Regions from separate parts of the Mesorhizobium sp. M1E.F.Ca.ET.045.02.1.1 genome, predicted to be linked through region 3. Evidence: predicted binding sites of a transcription regulator. Region 3 holds the regulator's gene; each other region holds the start of a gene.
The links. The regulator LexA, encoded in region 3, represses DNA repair genes until DNA is damaged. The targets are predictions, from matches to a motif close to TGTTCNNNNTGTGTTCNG.
Positions count from the first base shown of each region.

Region 1: dinB (DNA polymerase IV) is a predicted target of LexA. The motif match lies at 1,835-1,852, and genes of this name have one in related genera.
Region 2: recA (recombinase RecA) is a predicted target of LexA. The motif match lies at 2,841-2,858, and genes of this name have one in related genera.

Region 1 is NZ_CP034447.1:6,233,306-6,238,974, forward strand. Features, by position in the region: gene EJ070_RS30345 (hypothetical protein) at 25-261, opposite strand; gene EJ070_RS30355 (cupin domain-containing protein) at 1,225-1,605, shown strand; gene dinB (DNA polymerase IV) at 1,927-3,171, shown strand; gene EJ070_RS30365 (aldose 1-epimerase) at 3,361-4,224, opposite strand; gene EJ070_RS30370 (SRPBCC family protein) at 4,391-4,834, shown strand; gene EJ070_RS30375 (patatin-like phospholipase family protein) at 5,009-5,669, shown strand, end outside.
Region 2 is NZ_CP034447.1:5,024,608-5,030,276, reverse strand. Features, by position in the region: gene alaS (alanine--tRNA ligase) at 1-1,364, opposite strand, end outside; gene recA (recombinase RecA) at 1,686-2,783, opposite strand; gene EJ070_RS24185 (carbohydrate kinase family protein) at 3,065-4,003, shown strand; gene EJ070_RS24180 (pseudouridine-5'-phosphate glycosidase) at 4,057-4,974, shown strand; gene EJ070_RS24170 (TfoX/Sxy family protein) at 5,245-5,568, opposite strand; gene EJ070_RS24165 (GFA family protein) at 5,659-5,669, shown strand, end outside.
Region 3 is NZ_CP034447.1:5,368,959-5,374,627, forward strand. Features, by position in the region: gene gltX (glutamate--tRNA ligase) at 1-35, opposite strand, end outside; gene EJ070_RS25840 (hypothetical protein) at 195-728, shown strand; partial or broken gene EJ070_RS25845 (ComEC/Rec2 family competence protein) at 843-3,306, shown strand; gene lexA (transcriptional repressor LexA) at 3,290-4,024, opposite strand; gene kynU (kynureninase) at 4,490-5,669, shown strand, end outside.

The DNA of each region.
Region 1 (5,669 bases), 860 kb from region 3:
CGCCAATATCCCCTCCGGGGGAGATCACAGCTCGCCCACGATATCGGCGCCCGGCTGTTCGTCGAAGAGCACCGCGCAACCGCGTTTCAGCGCCACCTGGCTCAAGGCGTTCGCAGCCGCCTCGTCCGACGAGACGAAGTCGCCGGTCAAGACGCGCAGTTCCTCGACGGCTTTCGACATTGAGATAAGACGCCCGGCCGAGCGATCGCTCGCGCAGGCGTCGACGATGCAAAGAAGATCGATGAGTTCGAAACTGTCCATGACGGCCTCCGCCAGCGCCATCCCTTCGAAGCAATCAACGGCGGGATGCACGATCGGGTTCCAGCTCACGAACTGGACGGCGGTCTCCGCGGCGCGCGGCTGAGATCGAAGCGGGGCGGCAGGCAAGGCTCGAAGCAGGCGCCGCGCGCGGATCCGGTCGGGTCGGATCGACCGGAAGCAGGATGACCATCTGCGCCCGTCGCTCCGGCCAGAGCGGCCTGCCGAAGACGAGGAAGATGCCTGCGGTCACTGCTGCCAGCAGAAGGCCGACGAATAGGTTCGCGATAACTCGCCGGGCTGCACGGATATCTCCCTGGGGTAGTTCGCTCAACTGCTCTAACCATTTGCTGTACGCAATTCCGGACGGAAAATCGCTACGCACTTTTCCTGGAATTGCTCTGTTTGTTCGTCGCAATTCCGGACGGAAAACCGCTACGCACTTTTCCTGGAATTGCTCTGTTTGTTCGTCGCAATTCCGGACGGAAAACCGCTACGCACTTTTCCTGGAATTGCTGTGGAGCTGCCCGCCACATCGCAGGAAATGGCGGGCGCTCCGTCAGCCGCCGATGAAGGGACTTTTTTCGACGGCCTCCGAGCCAATGAACTGCCGCCGCACTTGTTTCAAGAAATCCGCCATTCGGGCCTCTGCGCTGCAAGGTGGGACCTCAGTCCCGCCGGCGCGAGGGACCGCAGCCCCAGGGCCGGGCCATTCGCCTCCCGGTCCCGCCCTGGCCGCGCGGGCAGGCGCAACCAGTTGGCCGGCGAACGCGTTGATTAAAAGGCTACTCCAGCTTCGGCCCGCGCGCTTCCTCGGAAGACGCGGGCCTTTTTTCCCGGGCCGCGACTGCTTGTCTTTGCATTTAAATTAGCAATCCCGGATTGAAAGGCGTATGAATCGGACAGCGGTCGCCGACGATCGCGGCGTCAGGTTCCGCTTGGACTCATGGAATATGGGGGGATGCCATGGCCGAAGCTCCAATGAACGTCACCAAACTCGAATCCAAGTCGCACAACAATCCCGACGAGGTTCGCTCGCCCGCCAAGACACGTGTCGAAATCGTGCGGCTGCCGGGCTTCACGCTCGGGCGGCTGAACATGCAGCCGGGCTGGAAGTGGTCGGAATGCGTGAAACCGGTGGTCAAGACCGATAGCTGCCAGGTCTCGCATGTCGGCTACGTCGTGTCCGGAACGATCACCGTGCGCATGAACGACGGGACGCAGAAGGCCTTCGAGGCCGGCACGTCCTACACCATTCCGCCCGGCCACGACGCCTGGGTGGAAGGCAATCAGCCGTTCCAGTGCATCGAGGTGCTCAGCGCCGAGCAATACGCCAAGCCGGCATAAGATGGCACTGCCAATCTCCCTCCTTGAGGTGTCGCCGTAGAACAGAGGGTCGTCGCGAGACGCCATTTGGCGCGAAAGTTGGCGCTCAACGCGAGACAAGCCCTCTGGCCGCTTCGCGGCCATTGCCCCTCAAGGAGAGATTACCACCGCAACCGCACAAACCTTCCGGTTGCGCCGGATTGTGGAGGTTTGCACGGTTTGGCGTGGCGGCTTGACAGTAGACCTCTTTTGTTCTCTTTTTGTTTGGCAAACATCCCTTACAAAAGATGCAGCTAATGCTGCAACGCCGCACGATGGGAACGGAAGCGCGCGATGCCCGCCATGGATGCCGCCACCATCCTGCATGCCGATCTCGACGCCTTCTACGCCTCGGTCGAGCAGTTGCTCGACCCGTCGCTGCGCGGCAAACCAATCGCGGTTGGCGGCGGCGTGGTGCTGGCCGCCTCCTATGAGGCGAAGGTCTTCGGCGTGCGCGGCGGCATGCCCGGCCGCAAGGCGCGCGAGCTTTGCCCGCAGCTCATCTTCGTCGGCGGGCGGTTCAGCGAGTTCCAGCGCCTCGGCGATGCCGCGATCAAGGTGCTCGACGATTTCACGCCGCTGGTCGAGCGCATCTCGATCGACGAGGCCTTTGCCGACGTCGCCGGCTGCACGCATCTGTTCGGGCCGCCGGAGGAGATCGCCAGAAAAATCCGCAGCCGCGTGAAGAGCGAGCTCGGCCTGCCGATCTCGATCGGCGTGGCGCGCACGAAACACCTCGCCAAGATCGCCTCACAGGTGGCGAAGCCCGACGGGCTGGTGGTGGTCGAGCCCGGCACCGAACTCGCCTTCCTGCACGATTTGCCGGTGTCGCTGATGTGGGGCGTCGGCCCGGTGACGAAAGCGCGGCTGGCCGAGATCGGCGTCGAGACCATCGGGCAATTGGCGCGCACCCACAGCGGCGCGCTGGAGCGGCTGATCGGCCACGCCGCAGGCCAGAAGCTTGCTGCCCTTGCTTGGAACCGCGATCCGCGCCGGCTGGAGACGCACAGGCGGGCGCATTCCGCAGGCGCGCAGTCGGCGCTTGGCCGCAAGCCCGCCCTGCCACACGTCTTCGTGCCGACGCTCTTGCATCTCGCCGACCGCGTCGCCAGCCGGTTGCGTGCCAAAGCCCGGCCCGGCCGCACGGTGACGGTGCGCGTGCGCTTCCGCGACATGCGCGCGGTCACCCGCTCGGTGACGTTGGAGCAGCCAATACAGGCGACGACGATGCTCGCCGAAATCGCCGAGGAGCTGGTGCGCGGCGTGCTCGCCGCCCATCCGGGCGAAAGGGAAATTTCGCTGCTCGCAATCTCGGTCTCGCATCTGGAGGAGCATGCCGAGCTGCAGCTTGAACTGCCGCTCGGCCTGGCGGATGAGAAGCTGAGGCCCGGCAGTCGCAAAGGCTTGGCCCGCTTCGGCGCCGACCGCGCCATCGACAAGATCCGCCAGCGCTTCGGCAAAGAGGCCGTCGGCTACGGCACCGTGGCGCTGGAAGCCGCGCGCTCGGTGCCGGATGAATTCAGGGAACTGGCCGAGAAGGAGCTATGAGAATGGGGCGGGTAATCTCCCCCCTTGAGGGGGAGATGTCGCCGAAGGCGACAGAGGGGGTCGCCGCGCGTGAAGCGCCGGCGCTTGCGCGACGAAAGTGAGGGCGGCGTTTATGTGAGACGACCCCCTCTGGCCTGCCGGCCATCTCCCCCTCGAGGGGGGAGATTTCGCTCCGCCGCTGGCGCGCCCTCAATCGGTTTCCGCAATTTTCCAATCCAGGCTCATGCCGGCGCTCATCGTCGCCCCATGTTCGAGCACCGTCAGCCCCTCGCCGTGATGCGCATCGACGGTGTGCGACACCGGCTCGAAGCAGAAGAAGCCGGCATCGGGTGACGGCGAATAGAGGATGTAAACGGCAAGCTCCGGCGAGGCGGTAAGCGAAATCTTGATCCCCTCCTCCATCTGCACGATCGAGGCGCGACGGTCCCATCCGTCGAAGGCGTTGTTCACCCACTCCAGCGGCAGCGGGATGGGACGGTCGAAATCCCAGCCCGGACGCTCGCTCACCGGCACGACGCCGACAGGCAAATGGCGCTCGTCCTCCAGCCAGACGCGCTTTGCCCTTGCTTTCAGCAGGGTTGTGTCGCCGCGCGGGAACCAGGGATGGAAACCGAGGCCGTAAGGCAGGCGAATGCCGGCGCGGTTCTCCACCGTCAGCCGCGCGTCCAACGTGCCGTCGCGCAGCGCGTAGGTGATCGACGCCGCATAACGGTAAGGCCCGATCGCGCCATCGTCGAGCACCAGTTCGGCCTCGATTGCCGTATGCCGAGCAAGCCGCCACGGTTTCTGGAAACCGTCGCCATGGATCGGAAAGGCTTCGCCCGGAACGTTCGGCTCGACGGCATGGAAGCGGCCGTCGAAGGTGAAGCCGCCGCCGGAGATGCGGTTCGACCACGGCACCAGCAGCTGACAGCCGGACGTGCCGGTGCCGTCTCCCGGCTTCAGCAGCGGAACCAGCGCGCCGCCGATCACCAGCGCGTCGTAGCGCGCGATGGCCGCGCCCCTTTCCGGCGCTAGAACCAGCCGGGCGCGGCCGTCATGAAGCTCCACCATGCAGGCCCTCATCGATGGCGATGTTGCCGCCCATCTTTACGCGAATTGGCGGAGAAGGAGACGTGAAGTCCGCAAACGCGTCCAAAAAAACTTCTCCGTCGATGTCGGGCTGGCCAGGCCCCGTTCGTCATAGGAGCATAGACCGGCAATCAACAGGAGAAACGATATGCCCAGCACCATCCGCCTGCATCGCGTCCTGGCTACCAAGCCCGAGAAAGTCTACCGCGCCTTCATCGAGGCGGACGCGCTGGCGAAGTGGCTTCCGCCCAACGGCTTCACCTGCAGCGTCCATCACTTCGAGGCAAAGGTCGGCGGCAAGTTCAAAATGTCCTTCCGCAACTTCACCACGGGCGAGAGCCACGCCTTCGGCGGCGACTATGTCGAGCTCGTCCCGGGCGAGCTCGTGCGCTACACGGACAAGTTCGACGATCCCAACCTGCCGGGCGAGATGCAGGTGACCGTGACGTTGAACAAAGTCTCGGTCGGCACGGAGATGGAGATCACTCAGGCGGGCATTCCGGACGCCATTCCGGCCGAAGCCTGCTATCTCGGCTGGCAGGAGTCGCTCAAGAACCTGGCGAGGCTCGTCGAGCCCGAGATCAATCAGTAGTACCGATCGCAACGGTCCTACGCCGGCCGCGACAGCATGTCCCGGCCGGCATGCGGCTCGATTTCCAATCTGTGAAGTTACGCGTTTCCACCGCTTGCCAGAATGGCTGCGCTGGGCTGGATTGAGCAAAGCCGAGCTCGAATGCGCCGGATGGACAGGCAGAGGGGGGCCGCGATGGAGCCGATTCCGGCCGGATCATCACCGGATGCGGATGAAGACAAGGTCGAGCATTACGATCTCGGCCTCTGCCTGTCGGGCGGCGGCTACCGCGCCATGCTATTCCATGCCGGCGTGCTTTGCCGGCTGAACGAGGCAGGCCTGCTTCAGAAAATCGACATGGTGAGCTCGGTCTCGGGCGGCTCGATCGCCGCCGGGCTGCTGGCCGTTCTCTGGCCGCGCCTGACCTTCGCCAACGGCGTCGCAACCAACTTCCGCGCGCTTTACCTGGAAAAAATACTCGCCTTCTCGCAAGTCTTCCTCGACGCACCCTCGATCCTCATGGGCATCCTCAATCCGTTTTCGAGCGCCGCGCGCGAAGTCGCCGCCTGCCACGAGCGCCATCTGTTCGATGGCTCGAGACCGATGCTTAAGGGCCTGAGCGGACGTCCCTGGTTCGTGTTCTGCTCGAGCAACCTCAGCACCGGCTCGCTGTTTCGCATGTCGAACCGCTACATTGCCGATTACCGGATCGGCATGGCCAAGCATGCGGACCTGCCGGTCGCGACCGCGGTCGCGGCGTCGTCCGCCTTCCCGCCGTTCCTGTCGCCGCTCAGGCTCGACCTCACGCAATTCGAGTGGGAGAACGACAAGCTCGACGCGAGCGTCGGCCCGCCGG
Region 2 (5,669 bases), 340 kb from region 3:
GTCGCGCCCACCTTCTCGCGCACCGGAAACCAGACCGTCTCGGTCGCCGCTTCGCCCGAGCCCGCCCAATGCGCGCGCGCCTCTGCTCTCTGCCGCTCCATCGCATTGGTGAAGCCGGCCAAATCGACGGAGATGCTGCGCTGGCGCAGCGCATCCTGCGTCAGGTCGAGCGGGAAGCCGTAGGTGTCATAGAGCTTGAAGGCCGTCTCGCCGTCCAGCATGTCGCCGGCGCCGAGCGTCTCCGTCGCATCCGCCAGCAGCCCGAGTCCGCGCACCAGGGTCTTGCGGAAGCGCGTCTCCTCGAGCTTCAGCGTCTCGGTGATCAGCGCTTCGCCGCGGCTCAGTTCGGGATAGGCCTGGCCCATTTCGCGCACCAGCGCCGGAACCAGCTTCCACATCAGCGGCTCCTTGGCGCCCAAGAGCTGCGCATGGCGCATGGCGCGGCGCATGATGCGGCGCAGCACATAGCCGCGGCCTTCGTTGGACGGTAGCACGCCGTCGGCCACCAGGAAGGAGGTCGAGCGCAGGTGATCCGCGATCACGCGGAAGGACGCAACGTTCTCCTCATTGGGACCGTGGCCGAGCGCCGAGGACGCGGCATCGATCAGGTGCTTGAACAGGTCGGTCTCGAAAACGCTCTCCACCCCCTGCAGGATGGATGCCATGCGCTCCAGGCCCATGCCGGTGTCGATCGATGGACGCGGCAGGTCGATGCGCTCTTCCTTCGTCACCTGCTCATACTGCATGAACACCAGGTTCCAGAATTCGAGGAACCGGTCGCCGTCCTCCTCCGGGCTGCCGGGCGGTCCGCCCCAGATGTGCTCGCCGCGGTCGATGAATATCTCCGAACAAGGGCCGCACGGTCCGGTGTCGCCCATCGCCCAGAAATTGTCCGAGGTCGGGATGCGGATGATGCGATCGTCGGAGAAGCCGGCGATCTTCTTCCAGTAGCCGGCCGCCTCGTCGTCGGTGTGATAGACGGTGACCAGGAGCTTGTCCTTCGGCAGGCCGAATTCCCTGGTGATCAGGTTCCAGGCAAGCTCGATCGCGCGCTCCTTGAAATAGTCGCCGAACGAGAAATTGCCGAGCATCTCGAAAAAGGTGAGATGGCGCGCGGTATAGCCGACATTGTCGAGGTCATTGTGCTTGCCGCCGGCGCGCACGCTCTTCTGCGCGGTCGAAGCGCGCGAATAAGGCCGCTTCTCCAGCCCGGTGAAGACGTTCTTAAACTGCACCATGCCGGCGTTGGTGAACATCAGCGTCGGGTCGTTGCGCGGCACAAGCGGGCTGGAGGCGACGATCTCGTGACCCTCCTTGCGGAAGTAGTCGAGGAATGTCGACCGGATGTCGTTCACGCCACTCATGAGTACTGCCTTTTCGCGAGAACCGCCGGCTTAGCCGGCGGCAAATGGGCTTTCGGTTCCGAAGATAGATTGGCCTTTTAGCCGTAGCTCTTGACCCTGTCCAGAAACACGGAATTGGGCCAAATCAGACGTCGCCGGCGGCCCTGCGCTGCCCGCAAACGCAAACCGCCGACACGAAGGCCGGCGGTTCGGAACGCAGTACCAGGAACTCAATTACATAAGCATATTCAGATATAATAAGATTATGGCCAAACTCCGGCCGATTGCCTCGCGCAATTCCGGACGGAAAACCGCGACGCACTTTCCTGGAATTGCTCCCGCCTACACGGCACCGGCTTCGTCCTCGAAGCCGTCGTCGCCGCCTTCGGAGCCGCCATTCTCGAGGAATTTTTCCGCGATCAGCCCGGCATTCTGCCTCAGCGCCAGCTCGATCTCGCGCGCCGTGTCCGGATTGTCGCGCAGGAACAGCTTGGCGTTCTCGCGGCCCTGGCCGAGACGCTGCGAATTGTAGGAGAACCAGGCGCCCGACTTCTCGACCACGCCGGCCTTGACGCCGAGATCGACGAGCTCGCCGGTTTTCGACACGCCCTCGCCATACATGATGTCGAACTCGACCACCTTGAAGGGCGGGGCCAGCTTGTTCTTCACCACCTTGACGCGGGTCTGGTTGCCGACCACCTCGTCGCGGTCCTTGACCGAGCCGATGCGGCGGATGTCGAGCCGCACCGAGGCGTAGAATTTCAGCGCGTTGCCGCCGGTGGTCGTCTCCGGCGAGCCGAACATGACGCCGATCTTCATGCGGATCTGGTTGATGAAAATGACCATGGTGTTGGAGCGCGAGATCGAGGCGGTCAGCTTGCGCAGCGCCTGGCTCATAAGGCGGGCCTGCAGACCGGGCAGCGCGTCGCCCATCTCACCCTCGATTTCGGCGCGCGGCGTCAGCGCCGCGACCGAATCGACCACCAGCACGTCGATGGCGCCCGAGCGCACCAGCGTGTCGCAGATCTCCAGCGCCTGCTCGCCGGTGTCGGGCTGCGAGATCAGCAGGTTCTCGAGGTCGACGCCGAGCTTGCGGGCATAGACCGGATCGAGCGCATGCTCGGCGTCGACGAAGGCGCAGATGCCGCCCTTCTTCTGGGCTTCCGCGACCGTGTGCAACGCCAGCGTCGTCTTGCCCGAGCTTTCCGGTCCGTAGATTTCGATGATGCGGCCGCGCGGCAGGCCGCCGACGCCGAGCGCGATGTCGAGGCCCAGCGATCCCGTCGGCACGGTTTCGATCTCGACCACCTGCTCGTTGGCGCCGAGCCGCATGATCGAGCCCTTGCCGAACGCGCGCTCGATTTGCGACAGCGCCGCATCCAGAGCCTTTGATTTGTCCACTGCCTTATCCTCTACAAGCCGCAAAGTGTTCTGAGCCATGATACATCACCCCTTGGTCGTCAATGAAGGCCGGACAATCCGTGATCCCTGCCGTTTTGTACCTTTTTTGTTCTCGCTTGGCAAGAGGCAGCAACTGACTGAAAAACAATCAATATCTGGATTTGTTCTAATTTTGTCTCACTAAACCTGGAGCGCGCCGGCGCCGCTGGCCCAAAAGAGACTTCGATATCCAGCCGACTCGAATCGCGGGCCCGATTGCGGGGCGATGCGTGGAAACCTAGTGTGCGCACGCGAACAATCAACGAAGGTATGACGCCTGCATGCCGACATCTCCAAGAATCCTGGCGCTGGGCGGCGCCCATATCGACCGGCGCGGCCAGGTGTCGGGTGCTTACGTGCCCGCCGCCTCCAACCCCGGCGTCATGCGCGAGGATGTCGGCGGCGGCGTCTTCAACGCGCTGCGCAGCGTGGTGAAGCGCGGCGTGTCGGCCTCGCTGCTTTCGGTGCGCGGCGGCGATGCGGCGGCTGAGACGGTCGCCTCGGCGATCGCCGGGGCCGGTATCGCTGACCTGTCGGTGGTATTCCTCGACCGCACGACGCCGAGCTACACGGCGTTGATCGACAGCGAGGGCGAACTGATCGTCGGCTTTGCCGATATGGGCCTCTACGACCTCGCCTTCCCCAAGCAGATCCGCCGCGCCAAGGTCCGCGAGGCGATCGCTGAGGCCGACGCGATCCTTTGCGACGCGAACCTGCCGACGGCGGCGCTGGAACGACTGGTGGCGCAGGCTGGCGACAGGCCGATCTTCGCCATCGCCATCTCGCCGGCCAAGGTCGTACGGCTGGCGCCGCTGCTCGGCAACCTCTCGCTGCTGTTCATGAACCGCCGCGAGGCGGCGGCGCTCGCCGGCGCTGACATGTCGGGGCTGGAGCTTGTCAACGCGCTCAGGCGGGTGGGGCTGACGGCGGGCGTGGTCACTGCCGGCGGCGCCCCAGTGCTGGGCTTCGACGAGTCCGGCGTCTTTGCCATCGACCCGCCCGCCCCGCGACGGGTCGCCGACGTCACTGGCGCCGGCGATGCGCTGACGGGCGCTACAGTCGCGGCGCTGCTGCGCGGCCAGCCTCTGCGGGCGGCGCTGCGCGAAGGCGTTGCCGCGGCGACGCTCGCCATCGAGAGCGCCGAGGCAGTGCCAGCCTTCACCGCCTCCAGTTTCGCGCAGGCGCTGGCCCTTGTGCCGGAGGCACGGGAGGTGGCATAGGGCCACCAGATCATCTTGCCGGAGCATTTTTTTCGCTTCGATCGGAGACAGACATGACGCCTGAGACCGCCCGCCCCTTCATCGACATCCATCCGCCGGTGGCTGAGGCGCTCGCCGCCGGCAGGCCAGTGGTGGCGTTGGAAAGCACCATCATCACCCATGGCATGCCCTACCCCGACAATGGCGCCATGGCGGCCAAGGTCGAGCAGATCATCGTCGATGGCGGCGCGGTGCCGGCGACGATCGCGGTGGTCAACGGCCGCATCAAGATCGGGCTGTCCGATGGCGAGCGCGAATCGCTCGCCATGACCGGCGACGCCATGAAGCTGTCGCGCGCCGATATCGGTTTTGCCGTCGCGCAAGGGCGCACCGGCGGCACCACCGTTGCCGCCACCATGATTGCCGCGCATATGGCGGGCATAAAGGTTTTCGCCACCGGCGGCATCGGCGGCGTCCACAAGGGCGCCGAGAAGAGTTTCGATATCTCGGCCGACCTCGACGAGCTGGCGCGCACGCCGGTCATCGTCGTCTCGGCCGGTGCCAAAGCGATCCTCGACATCGAAAAGACGCTGGAAGTGCTGGAAACGCGTGGCGTCCCGGTCATCGGCCATGGCAGCGAGACCATGCCGGCCTTCTGGTCTAGGCAGTCGCCCTTCCGCGCGCCGCTGACGCTGCACGCGCCGGAAGACATCGCGCATTTCTACCGGACGCGCCAGGCACTCGGCCTTGGCGGCGGCATTCTCGTCGCCAATCCGGTGCCGCAGAATGACGAGATCCCGGCCGCCGAGATGGATGGCTACATCCAGGCCGCGCAGAAGGCCGCCGAGGCGCAAAGCGTCACCGGCAAGGCGGTGACGCCCTTCCTGCTGTCGAAAATCCTGGAATTCACCGGCGGCCGCAGCCTCAAGACCAACATCGCGCTGGTCGAGAACAATGCGCGGCTGGCGGCGGAGATCGCGAAGGCACTGTAAAAGCTACTCGAACGTCCAGCAGCCCGGCTAATCGCGACAGCCGAGTTCCTTCGCACCCTCCTCTGGCCTGCCGGCCATCTCCCCCGCAAGGGGGGAGATTGGACGTCAACGCCGATTTCGCCAATCGCCAACGCTGCAAGAAGAGCGTCGGCGGTAAAGCTGCTGATCTCCCCCCTTGCGGGGGAGATGTCCGGCAGGACAGAGGGGGTGGGCGGGAACTCGGCGTTTCCAGTAGTCCGACACAAGCCGCGACGCTCGAAAGTTGCCGCTTCACTTCCCCGCCCTTCGCCCAGCCTCATAAGCCCGGCGCGCCCAGACCGCCATCTCGTCGGGATCGTCGAAGGCGCTGTCCGGAACGCTCCAATAGGGCATCGCCACCTGCTTGCCGTGCCGCGAACCGGTATAGGTCCACTGGCTGCAGCCGGCAGCTTCGAAATCGGGGATGGTTTCCTCGTCCGCCTTCAGCAGCAGTTCGCCGCGCACGACGACCGCGACGATGACGCCGTGGCAATAGATACCCTTGCCGCCGAACAGTTTTCGAATGCTGATCGGTCCGAGGCTCTCGAACAGGTCTTCAAGGCGGTCATTGTCCATGCCGCAATCATCTCATCCGGCATGGGCCTTGTCATCGCCGCAACCAAAAGCATGCTGACAGGTTGAGAACCTGAAAACGGAGTTCCCGCCATGCCTGTCCT
Region 3 (5,669 bases):
GAGGGGGCAAAGCGGGTGACGACCTTGTCGGACATGGAACTCTCGAAGAAGCACTGGAGCAGGCGTGATTGCGCGGACTTTCGCGCGACCGGCGTTCATGTAGCATAGGAGGTCTTGGGCGCAAGGGGCAGACCCGATGGCTGGACGTGGCCGCGGCGTGGAGGAGAAAATATTGCGAACCAAAGGGGGAACCAATGACCAACATGCCTGGCGACTCCAAGGTGGTTCCGCCGTCACTCGCCAATCGTAAGCACTGGATCCTATTTGGACTGATCTTCGGGGGCGCCGCATTGGTTGCGGCTGCTCTATACGGGGAGATCAATGGCGATAGTTTAGGGTATGGAGTTGGCTTGACCTCTATTCCGGTCTTGCTGAGCTTCCTTATCATGCGAAAGGGAAAGAACCTGCTAGCGGGTTACATCACGTTCATCGTCTTGATAGGTATTGTGGGAAGACAAGAAGTCTTAAACAGGGTTGAGCAAACGCGAAACGGAATTGTGAAAGGCTGTCTGGACCGGAACACTGATGTAGACAGCCTGCCAGAGGATCAACAAAAAATATTCTGCGATTGTTACTCAGGTAAGCTCGCTGGCAAAGTCCTGCAGCACACTACCCTGACCGCTTTAACATTCAGCACGTTGCCCTCAGACGCGAAAGACGATCCTCAATTTGTAAGTATCGCCACAAAGGCCTGGAGTGAATGTGGTGCTGCTCTCCGCAGTCAATAAGCTGTCGTCAGGACACGGATCACGGCAAGCACTGGAGCAGGCGTGATTGCGCGGACTTTCGCGCTTGGCGCGTTCATGTAGCATAGGAGGTCTGGGGCGCAAGGGGCAGACCCGATGGCTGAACGTGGCCGCGGCGCGAAGGAGGGCGAGGGGACGACGGCTGGCGTCAGCGAGCGCCTGCTGTTTTCCGACGCCGTGCCTGCCGAAGCGACGCCGGTTTCGGTCCCGGTGCCGCGCCCGGCTGCCGAGATTTTGCCGCCGGACGGAGATGCTTTGCTGCAGGCTCCTCAGCCGGCAACCATCGACCGGATCCGCAGGCAGTTCCGCCGCGCCTTGTTTTTCGCCTTTGGGCGGAGCGTCGCCGAAGCCGCCACCACCGAGCTCGACCGCGGCATCGGCTTCCTGCTGGTGCCGGTGTTCCTGGCCGCCGGCGTGATCCTCTATTTTTCCTTGAACGTCGAGCCGGATCTCTACAGGCCGCTGGCGGCTGTAGCGCTGATGGCTGTCTGCGCGATCATTTCCCGCGCATGGCCCAAAACGCACCTCGCCTTCATGGCGGCGCTGTTTTGCGCCTTGGGTTTCGTCGCCGCGAAGGCCGAGACATGGCGGGCCGTAACGCCGATGCTCGGCTCCGAAATCCAGACGCGGCTGACCGGCCGCGTCGTCATCGCCGAAGAAATGGCCAATGGCCGAGTGCGCCTGACCATCGATCTTGTCTCGACCGCGCATCCAAAACTTCGCTACGCGCCGGATCGCGTCAGGCTCTCGGCGCGCGCGATACCCTCAGACATGAAGGTTGGATCGCTGGTGACGGGCTATGCCCGGTTGCTGCCGCCGACCGGGCCGGTCCGGCCGGACAGTTATGATTTTTCTTTCGACAGCTATTTTTCCGGCATTGGCGCCAGCGGCTTTTTCCTCGGCGATCCGAAAGTCGTCTCGGCCACCGGGCCACCGTTCGGAACCGGCATGGCTTCGGCCATCGAGAACGCGCGCGAAAACATTGCCGATCACATCAGAAGCACCGTCGGCGGTCCCGAAGGCGAGATCGCCGCGGCGCTGATCGTCGGCATTCGGGCCGGTATTCCCGAAGACATCAACGAGTCGATGCGGCGGACAGGCATCTATCACATCATCTCGATCTCCGGCCTGCACATGGCGCTTGTCGCGGGCACGATCATGCTTCTGTTGCGCGGCGCCTTCGCGCTGTTTCCGGATTTTTCCTCGCGCCGCCCGGTGAAGAAATACGCCGCGGCAATCGCCTTGGTGTCGATCGCCGCCTATCTCGTCATCTCCGGCCTCGTGGTCGCCGCCGAGCGGAGTTTCATCATGCTCGCGGTCATGTTGATCGCCGTGCTGTTCGACCGCGCGGCCCTGACGATGCGCAATCTGGCGATTTCGGCCATCGCCGTCATCCTGGTGTCGCCGCATGAAGTGGTCGGCCCGAGCTTCCAGATGTCGTTCGCAGCCACCGCTGCCCTGGTCGGCGCCTATGCCGGCTGGGCCGATTACCGCGCCGACAAGGTGAGGACACCCCCTGCAAAACGGTCGTTTCCGCGGTTCCTATTGCGAAGGCTGGCGGTTGGGTTGGGTGGCGCTGCCGTGACGTCGCTGATCGCCGGAAGCGCAACGATATTGTTTGCGATCTGGCATTTTCAGCGGGTGTCGCCGCTCAGCCTGCTGGCCAATCTGGCGGTTATGCCCATCGTCTCGTTGATCGTCATGCCGTTCGCCGTCCTGAGCGCGTTGACCATGCCATTCGGCCTCGACGGTCCGTTTCTCTATGTGATGGGCAAGGGCGGCGATGATCGCGATCTCGGCGTGGATTTCGGAACGCTCGCCAGTCGATGCCGTGGGGCTGATCTCGATCCAGTCGGTGCTGCTGGTGACGGTCGCGCTTGTCATCGCGACCATGGCCACCACCTGGCTCAGGCTGGTGGCCGTTCCCTTCGCGCTGGCCGGCGTGCTGACCATCCCGCATGTCCGCACGCCGGATGTGCTGATCTCGGAGGACGCGCATCTGGTGGCGATGCCGATCGGCGGCGGCGAGCTCGCTGTCAATCGTGACCGTTCCAACGAGTTCACCACCGACAACTGGAAACGCGCGCTGAAGGCTGAAACGATCGTGCCGCCGGAGACATTCGCCAAGGGCGCGCTGGACATCGCCGATCCCGTCGACCTGCCGCCAGGGTCGCCTTTTTACTGCACGGGAGACCTCTGCATCGGCCGGCACCCGTCCGGCGCGATTGTCGCGCTGGCGGAAAATCGCAACAGCGCCAGGCCGGCCTGCGGCTTCGCCGACCTCATCGTCATAGACGACGCCACGGCCTACAATCCTTGCCGCGATCCGCGCATCCTTGTCGTCACCAAGCGCCAACTCGCGCGTGACGGCAGCGCCGCCGTCTTCTTCGATCCGCAATCGGCAACGGCGCGCGCCGCCATCCAGTATGCCGTCGAAAAGCCTTACCGGCCCTGGCACGAGCAACGACGGTATTCGCGCGAGGCAAGGGGGCTGGCGCCTTACCAGCGGCCTGAAAAGACCGATGCGAAGCCGCTACAGCCACTCAATAGCGGCGAATGAGCCCTACGAGCTTGCCCTGAACCTTGACGCGATCCGGACCGAAGATGCGAGTCTCATAGGCCGGATTGGCGGCTTCGAGGGCAATCGAAGCGCCCTTGCGGCGGAAGCGCTTCAGCGTCGCCTCCTCGTCGTCGACCAGCGCCACCACGATCTCGCCCGGGCTCGCGGTGTTGGCATTGCGGATGATGACCGTGTCGCCATCGAAGATGCCGGCCTCGATCATCGAGTCGCCCTTGACCTCCAGCGCATAATGCTCACCGCCCGCGATCATGTCCGGCGGGACCGTGATCGTATGCGTCTGATGCTGGATGGCGTCGATCGGCACGCCGGCCGCGATCCGGCCCATCACCGGGATCGACACAGCCGACGCGGCATCGTCGTCATTGCTGGGCGTACGCGAGGACGCCGCGGGCTTGATCTGCCGGCCGAGACCGCCTTGCCCCAGGCTCCCCTGAATGACGCTCGGCGAAAACTTCCTCGCCGCATTGAGGCCAGGCGCGATCGAATCGGGCAGGCGCAGCACTTCCAGGGCGCGCGCCCGGTTGGGCAGCCGGCGAATGAAGCCACGCTCCTCCAGCGCCGTGATCAGACGATGAATGCCCGACTTCGAGGCCAGGTCGAGGGCTTCCTTCATCTCGTCGAAAGACGGTGGAATGCCGCTTTCCTTGAGCCGTTCGTGGATGAACATCAGGAGTTCATGTTGTTTGCGCGTCAGCATGGCGGCCCCCATGGGTTTTGAAACCAGAATCAGAAAAACAAACCCAGAACAAACACTATCTGTTCCAGTTGTGTTCCGCAACCGTTTAAAGTTTAATGAATGCGTTAGCGCGGCGATAACCAGAGCGCGGCCCGCAAAGACGCCGAAATGCGGCTTTTGGGCACCGGGACCGGCGATCTGGCATTGAATTCCTTACAGTTTTTTCCGATGCCCACGTGCTTGCGCGTTGCTCCTCCGTGCGTTGAATAACCGGCGCGAATGATGGCATGCGGAAGGACGTCGACGCCGGGAAAGCTCGCGGGCCGTGAACGAAACGGAGCCAAACCGTCAACGACCTCACACCGCGCACGGCGGAAATCGCATGCCGCGTTGGCGCTGCCACGAGCGATTCCAGTCATGTGAGGCACGGTTGATGTCGGGCCGTCGACGCACTATTCGTGAATGACCGATGGGGGCTACAGGATCATGATCGCACTTCCCGATCTCGCCGAAATCGAGGCGATGGATGCGGCCGATCCGCTACGCTCGATGCGCCGCCGCTTCGCATTGCCGACAGGGGTGATATATCTCGACGGCAATTCGCTGGGTGCTGCTTCGTCCGATGTCTTCGACGAGATCGAGAAGGCGGCGACGGGCGAATGGGCGCACGATCTCATCCGCGCCTGGAACACTGCCGGCTGGTTCGACATGCCTGTCGAATTGGGTGACCGGCTTGGGCGCCTGATCGGCGCCGGGCCCGGCCAGACCGTCGTCTGCGACACGACTTCGATCAACATCTACAAGGTCCTGCATGCGGCGCTCGCGATGCGGCCCGACCGGTCGGTGATCGTTGCCGAGGGCGACAGCTTTCCGACCGACCTCTATATGGCGGAAGGGGTGGCCTCCACGCGGCCCGGCACGGTGTTGCGGCTCGAGGGCGTCGATGCCTCGACGATCGAGGACCTGATCGATGAGCGTGTCGCGGTCATCCTGGTCAATCACGTCAACTACAAGTCCGGCCGGTTGCGCGACATGGCTGCCCTGACACGCAGGGCCCATCGGGCCGGCGCGCTGATCGTCTGGGATCTCTGCCACACGGCAGGCGCCCTGCCGGTGGATCTCGATGGTTCGAACGCCGATTTCGCAATTGGCTGCACTTACAAGTACCTCAATGGCGGGCCCGGCTCGCCGGCCTTCATCTATGGCGCCAAACGCCATCACGACGACATTCGCCAGCCGCTCAGCGGCTGGTGGGGGCACGCCCGGCCTTTCGCGTTCGAACAGGGTTATGCCGCCGGTACCGGCATCCGGCGGTTCCTGTGCGGCACACAGCCCGTGCTGTCGATGCGGGCGCTGAAGGGAGCGCTCGACCTTTGGGACAAGGTCGACATGAATGCCGTGCGCGGCAAGAGCATCGCCTTGACGGATCTGTTCATCCGCCTCGTCGAAGCCAGGTGCGGCGCCCTCGGCCTCGAACTGGAAAGCCCGCGCGACGGCGCCGAGCGCGGCAGCCAGGTGTCGTTCGCTCATCCCCATGGCTACCAGGTTATGCGCGCATTGATCGAGCGCGGCGTGATCGGCGATTTCCGCGCGCCGGCGACCATCCGCTTCGGCTTCACGCCGCTCTATGTCGGCTACCGCGACGTCTGGGATGCCGTCCAGGTGC